Regions from separate parts of the Carnobacterium viridans genome, predicted to be linked through region 2. Evidence: predicted binding sites of a transcription regulator. Region 2 holds the regulator's gene; the other holds the start of a gene.
The links. Region 2 encodes LexA, which represses DNA repair genes until DNA is damaged. Its sites were predicted from a motif close to CNAACANNTGTTNG; they were not measured.

Region 1 (3,213 bases), 200 kb from region 2:
ACGAGCATCTCAGAAATCTTATCCTTATAGTAGCATAAGCATATGATGTTGTCAATTATTTGCCTGTAAACGTTCTGTTGAAAGATTGTTTTAACAACAAAGAAAGCGGTTAATGAATACTCTTGTTTCCTTTTTTTAAATTGATTGAATCATACTGCTTTGCCAAAGTATCTTCATATTTTCCTGTGTGATTTGGTGTATAGTAAGAAGCATTTTTTAGTTTGTCAGGTAAGTATTGCTGATTTACCCATGCACCAGGATAACTATGCGGATAGAGATAATCTACACCGCGGCCAAGTTCTTTTGCTCCACTATAATGAGAATCTTTTAAATGATCAGGTACATCTCCACTTTTCCCAGCTCGTACATCTTGGAGGGCTGCATCAATCGCTGCGTAAGACGAATTTGATTTTGGAGAGAGACATAAATCAACTACTACATTAGCTAAAGGTATTCGGGCTTCCGGAAAGCCCAATTTTTCAGATGCTTGAATAGCGGTAACAGTCCTAGAAGCTGCAGAAGGATTAGCTAATCCGATATCTTCATAAGCGATAACCATTAACCGCCTTGAGATAATAGGTAAATCGCCAGCTTCAATCAGTCTAGCAAGATAATGTAAAGCAGCATTTACATCGCTTCCACGAATGGATTTTTGTAAAGCGGAAATAACATCATAATGAGCATCACCATCTTTATCATGTGTTAAAGCTTTTCTTTGAACACACTCTTCAGCAATCTCTAAAGTAATATTGATCGTTCCTTGTTCATCTGGAGCTGTTGATTTAATCGCCAGTTCTAAACCATTCAAAGAACTCCTCAAATCTCCGCTTGTGGCTCTAGAAAAGTGGAGTAATGCTTGATCTGTAATAGCTATTTTTTCTTTACCAAAGCCTTTTTCTGGGTCTTTTACTGCATTCCACATAGCTTGTTGTATATCTTCATTAGAAAGCGTCTTAAGTTCAAATATTTGTGTTCTACTTCGGATGGCAGGATTTATCGTAATGTATGGATTTTCAGTTGTTGCCCCAATTAAGATAATACGTCCATTTTCCAAATGGGGCAGCAAAAAATCTTGCTTAGGTTTATCCAGACGATGGATCTCATCTAAAAGTAAAATCACAGTACCGCTCATTTTTGCTTCTTCCACGACAATTTGGAGATCTTTTTTTGTGTCACTAGCAGCATTCAAAATGCGAAATGCGTATTTTGTTGTCCCAGCAATCGCACTAGCGATACTAGTTTTTCCAATCCCAGGAGGGCCGTATAAAATCATCGAAGAAAGCATTTTAGCTTCTACCATACGTCGAATGATTTTTCCTTTTCCTACTAAGTGTTGCTGTCCAACAATATTATCAATATGAGTAGGCCTCATCCGATAAGCTAAAGGTTGATTCATAAAGCGTATCCTCCTATCAACATTATTATCCTTAGTATACCATTCTACCAAAATGGATTCTACAATAAAGAACGTTTGTTTGATTTTTAAAAATCAGCTTACTTTTATAAAGCAAATTGAATTTTTGGTTTGGCTTTTCTATGATTATTTGCGATAATGTGTAAGAAGTCATTTTTTTGATTAGGTTCGATTAATCAGAGGATTATGAAAGTGAGAAAGAAAGGAACTTTGTAATGGATGAAAAACACGAGTCCAATTTTTTAAACAGGTTATTAAAAACGGAAAATAAACAGCAACGCAGTTTATTTTCAAAAACAGCAAATGTCGTTTTTAACTCTGTTTTAGGAAGGGCAATAAAAGAAAAAGAATCATTGCGATCGAATCAACTTAAACCATCTAAACGAACGACAAAAACAGCCCTTTTAAATGAGAAAGAGCTTCTCCAGCAGGCAAAGAATGAAGCAGAGGAAATTTTGGCCGAAACTTTTCATCAATCTGAAAAGATGTATCAAGAAGTTCAACAAGACATAGCGGCCGCTAAAGAAGAAATTAAATTAAAAAAAGAGCAATCCACTGAACAGTATGATAAAGAAAAAGTGGAAGCAAATAAAATTACTCGAAAAGCTGAACTGCATGCCCAAGAGATGCTTGCTTCAGCTCAGTTTAAATCTGAACAAGTAGAAGAGGAAATCTCATTGAAAAAGGCAGCTTATCATCAGGAAATAGATAGAGAATTAGAAAAGTTAGTCAAAGAAAAAGAATGGTTTGAACAGTATCAAGAACAAGTACAAGAATCTATGGATAGAAAAGAAAAAGTTCTTTTTTATGAAACTCGAAAAAAAATAGAACAAGAACACTTAGAAAAAGCTGCATTGCAAAATAAAGTGGATTATTTAAAAGCATTGAATGCGAAAAGAAAAATAAATTCTTATCGTATTGGACTAGTGATTTTTAGCTGTACAGTCGTAATGAGTGTGCTATTAGCTGGACTTAGGTATTCAACACCGTTGTTTACGTTTATTATTACTTGTTTAGCTTTTGTTATTGCTTGTTTAGCATTTGTAGTGGTTTATATTAATTTAGTAGATGGTAAAAATGAAAAGAAAATAAAGGGAATTGGTTTTCAAAATGCTTCATTAATTGAAAAAAATAAAGCATTAACTGATACAATAGAAGATCTCGAAAAAGATATCAAGCAATTGAGTGATGAAAAAATCCAGCTTGAGAGGACCAAACGACAATCGCAGGATAATATGGAATTTTTAAAAATTATGCAAGCTGATTTGAAAGAATCTGAAATTAACAGAAGGATCTTAGAGTCAGAGAATGCGGCATTGAGAAAGCATTTAATTAGTGAGGAAGCAATCGAATAAAAAATCTGATCAACTTAAGACCTTATTTATATCAGAAGGAGAACCGAAGTATGACTAAATTATCACCATTTGAGCAAGTCAAAGAGTTTCATGAAGTATTCGATAAGCCAGTAAAAAAAGAGCCGCAAGCTTTAACTCCTGAAGAAGCTGTTACACGGGCAAATTTTACAACAGAAGAACTATTAGAATTCCTTTATGCAACTGTAGAAGGGGACGTCAACCAATTTGAATCTTTGGTTTCAGAATGGAAGCAAGCAGCTGAAGAATCTATTTTAAAGTTAAAAGAGCAGTCCAAAGAGGTCCCTGATCGTTTGATTGGACAAGTAGATGCGCTAACGGATGCAAATTATTTCAACTATGGTTCTTTTGTATTAATGGGTATTAATCCAGATCCAATTTTCTCAATCGTGCATCAAGCAAATATGGGGAAACTTTTTTCTGATG
Region 2 (3,213 bases):
CGTTGGAAAATCAACATTGATCAATCGTTTTGTCAAGAAAAATATTGCTCAAACAGGAAATAAACCGGGTGTAACAAAAGCACAACAGTGGTTGAAGTTAGGTAAAGAATTGGAATTACTGGATACGCCTGGGATTCTTTGGCCGAAGTTTGAAGATCCTGAAATTGGAAAAAAACTGGCTTTAACTGGAGCCATTAAAGATACAATTTTACAGTTAGATGAAATTGCTATGTATGGATTAGAAGAAATGAAAATTCGAAATCCGGAAATGCTTGCTAAACGATACAGATTAACAGAAGAAGAATTAAATCTTGAATCGCCAGACCTGCTGATGTTAATCAGTGAGCGAAAAGGGTATAAAGATGATTATACTCGCGCAGCTGAATTGATTGTTTTTGAAATTAGAAGCGGTAAAATCGGGAAGTATACATTAGATATAGCGCCGGTTTCTTTACCAAAAAGGCAGGATATAAAATGGGAAAACCGCTGACCATTAAAGATATAAAAGAACTATTAGCGACTGTCACTCACCCTGATGATGAACGGTTGGTTTTAATCAAGAGTGATTCTCGTAAAGGTGTATTAAATGCGTATAAATCTTGGGAAAACCAAATAAGAAAACAACAATTGATTCTCGAAAAACAACAAGAAATGCTGCAAATTGAGCAATTCTTTTGGGAAAAAGGGACACAATTTATTGCTGGAATCGATGAGGTAGGAAGAGGTCCATTGGCTGGCCCTGTTGTTGCAGCTGCGGTCATCTTGCCGCAAGACTTTAATGTCTTGGAAATCAATGACTCTAAACAATTATCAAGTGTAAAAAGAGAAATGTTATTTGACCAAATTCAAGAATCTGCATTAGCTATTGGAATTGGCATAAAAGACCATCAAGTAATTGATAAAGTTAATATTTATGAAGCAACTAAATTGGCTATGATTGAAGCGATTGAGCAACTGCCTCAATCGCCAGAACAATTGTTGATCGATGCAATGCATCTACCGGTCACTATTCCCCAAGAAAGCTTCATCAAGGGAGATTCAAAAAGTTTGTCTATAGCTGCTGCTAGTATTATTGCAAAAGTAACAAGAGATAGAATGATGGCCGAATACGATACAGTGTATCCGGGATACGGTTTTTCTAAAAACGTAGGTTATGGAACAAAAGTCCATTTAGAAGGTTTAGAAAAGCACGGAGTATGTCCTATTCACCGAAAAACTTTTGCGCCTGTTAAAAATTTATTAGGCTGAAGAAATTTTTAGCGCAATAATAAACTAAATTGTTGTACATTTAAAATGATAAAATAAAAAAACGAAGAACCGGGATAACCCCGTTCCTTCGTTTTTTTATTGAATATGACTACGATACAATCCAATTACTTTGCCTAAAATGGTTACTTCATTAAGTAGAATAGGACCCATAGTGTCATTTTCTGGTTCTAAGCGATAATGATCTTCTTCTTTATAAAATCTTTTACATGTTGCTTCATCTTCTACAGTCATAGCAATAACAATATCGCCATTATTTGCAGAGCTTTGTTTACGAATAATCACTTCATCACCATCAAAAATACCTGCATTGATCATACTTTCTCCACGTATGGTCAACATAAATAAAGAATCATTTTCAAATTGCAAGTTTGGCGGCAATGGGAAATAATCCGTCGCTTCTTCTACAGCTAAGATGGGTTCACCTGCTGTTACTGTTCCCAGTAAAGGGATTTTATCAAGAGCAATGCCTAATTTTGATAATCCTAGTTGAGTTAGTTCTATTGCTCTCGGTTTGCTAGGATCTCTTTGGAGGTAACCATTCTTTTCTAATCGAGAAAGGTGACCATGAACGGTTGAAGTAGAAGATAAAGAAACAGCCGTTCCGATTTCTCTTACAGTTGGAGGATAACCTTTCAATTTAACTTGATTATATATATATTGTAGAACTTCAACTTGTCTTGATTCGGGATTTTTACTCATAATATATATAAACACCTCGTTTCTATTATTTTATCACTTTAAGATTACCATATATGATAGAACAAATCAAACAAACGTTCGTAGATTCAGAGGATTAAAGAGTGTTTTTTTCAGAGAAATTTGTTATAGTTGACTAATAAATAAAAAAGTGGAGTGATTCGATGTTGCCAAAAGAGCAATTAGACAGAATAAATGAATTAGCAAAAAAATCAAAAAACAAAGGATTGACTATCCAAGAACAAGTTGAACAAAAGGAACTAAGAGATGCTTATATAACCGCTTTTCGTGGCGGAATGAGAAATACTATTGAAGGTGTAAAAATAGTAGATGAAGAAGGCACTGATGTTACACCCGATAAGTTGAAAGACATACAAAAAGATAAAGGTCTTCACGGAAGATAAAAGTGTTTGTTCAATGATGGGATAACCATGAAGTTCTCCCAGATAATAACATTCTAACCATGAAAGCGTTGCACTTGAATAGAAAGAATAGTAAACTAATAGAGTACTATAAGAGAGTCAAAATCGAAAGGATGATTTTTTTGTTTGATAACACAGACCAATTAGCAGTAAATACAATAAGAACACTAAGTATGGATGGTATACAAAAAGCCAACTCTGGGCACCCAGGATTACCTATGGGGGCTGCTCCAATGGCTTACACATTGTGGACTAAACAATTAAAAGTAAATCCAAAAAACTCGAAATGGTTCGACCGTGACCGTTTTGTATTATCAGCTGGACATGGATCGATGCTATTATACAGCTTGTTGCATTTAGCTGGATATGACGTTAAAATTGATGATTTAAAACAGTTCCGTCAATGGAACAGTAAAACTCCTGGACATCCAGAAGTGAACCATACTGATGGTGTAGAAGCAACAACTGGCCCACTAGGTCAAGGAATTGCAAATGCCGTTGGGATGGCAATGACAGAAGCTCATTTAGCTGCTGTTTATAATAAAGAAGGTCATACTATTGTAGATCACTTTACTTATTCTTTATGTGGAGACGGCGACTTAATGGAAGGTATCTCAGCTGAAGCAGCTAGTTTGGCAGCTCATTTGGAACTTGGAAAATTAGTTGTTCTTTATGATTCAAATGATATCTCTCTAGATGGACCGACATCTAAAGCTTTTACTGAAAATGTTGGACAGCGTTTTGAAGCTTATGGATGGCAACATATTCTTGTAAAAGATGGAAATGATTTAGAAGAAATTAATGCAGCAATTGAGACTGCAAAAGC

Region 1: a site for LexA is predicted at 1,465-1,478, ahead of BLT48_RS01640 (replication-associated recombination protein A). Genes of this name have one in related genera too.

Annotation. Positions count from the first base shown of each region.
Region 1 covers NZ_FNJW01000008.1:24,677-27,889, forward strand. The annotation lists RNA gene ssrS (6S RNA) at 1-19, opposite strand, end outside; gene BLT48_RS01640 (replication-associated recombination protein A) at 110-1,396, opposite strand; gene BLT48_RS01645 (hypothetical protein) at 1,630-2,769, shown strand; gene BLT48_RS01650 (pyrophosphohydrolase domain-containing protein) at 2,820-3,213, shown strand, end outside.
Region 2 covers NZ_FNJW01000008.1:225,275-228,487, forward strand. The annotation lists gene ylqF (ribosome biogenesis GTPase YlqF) at 1-490, shown strand, start outside; gene rnhB (ribonuclease HII) at 475-1,248, shown strand; gene lexA (transcriptional repressor LexA) at 1,345-1,968, opposite strand; gene BLT48_RS02585 (DUF896 family protein) at 2,130-2,369, shown strand; gene tkt (transketolase) at 2,501-3,213, shown strand, end outside.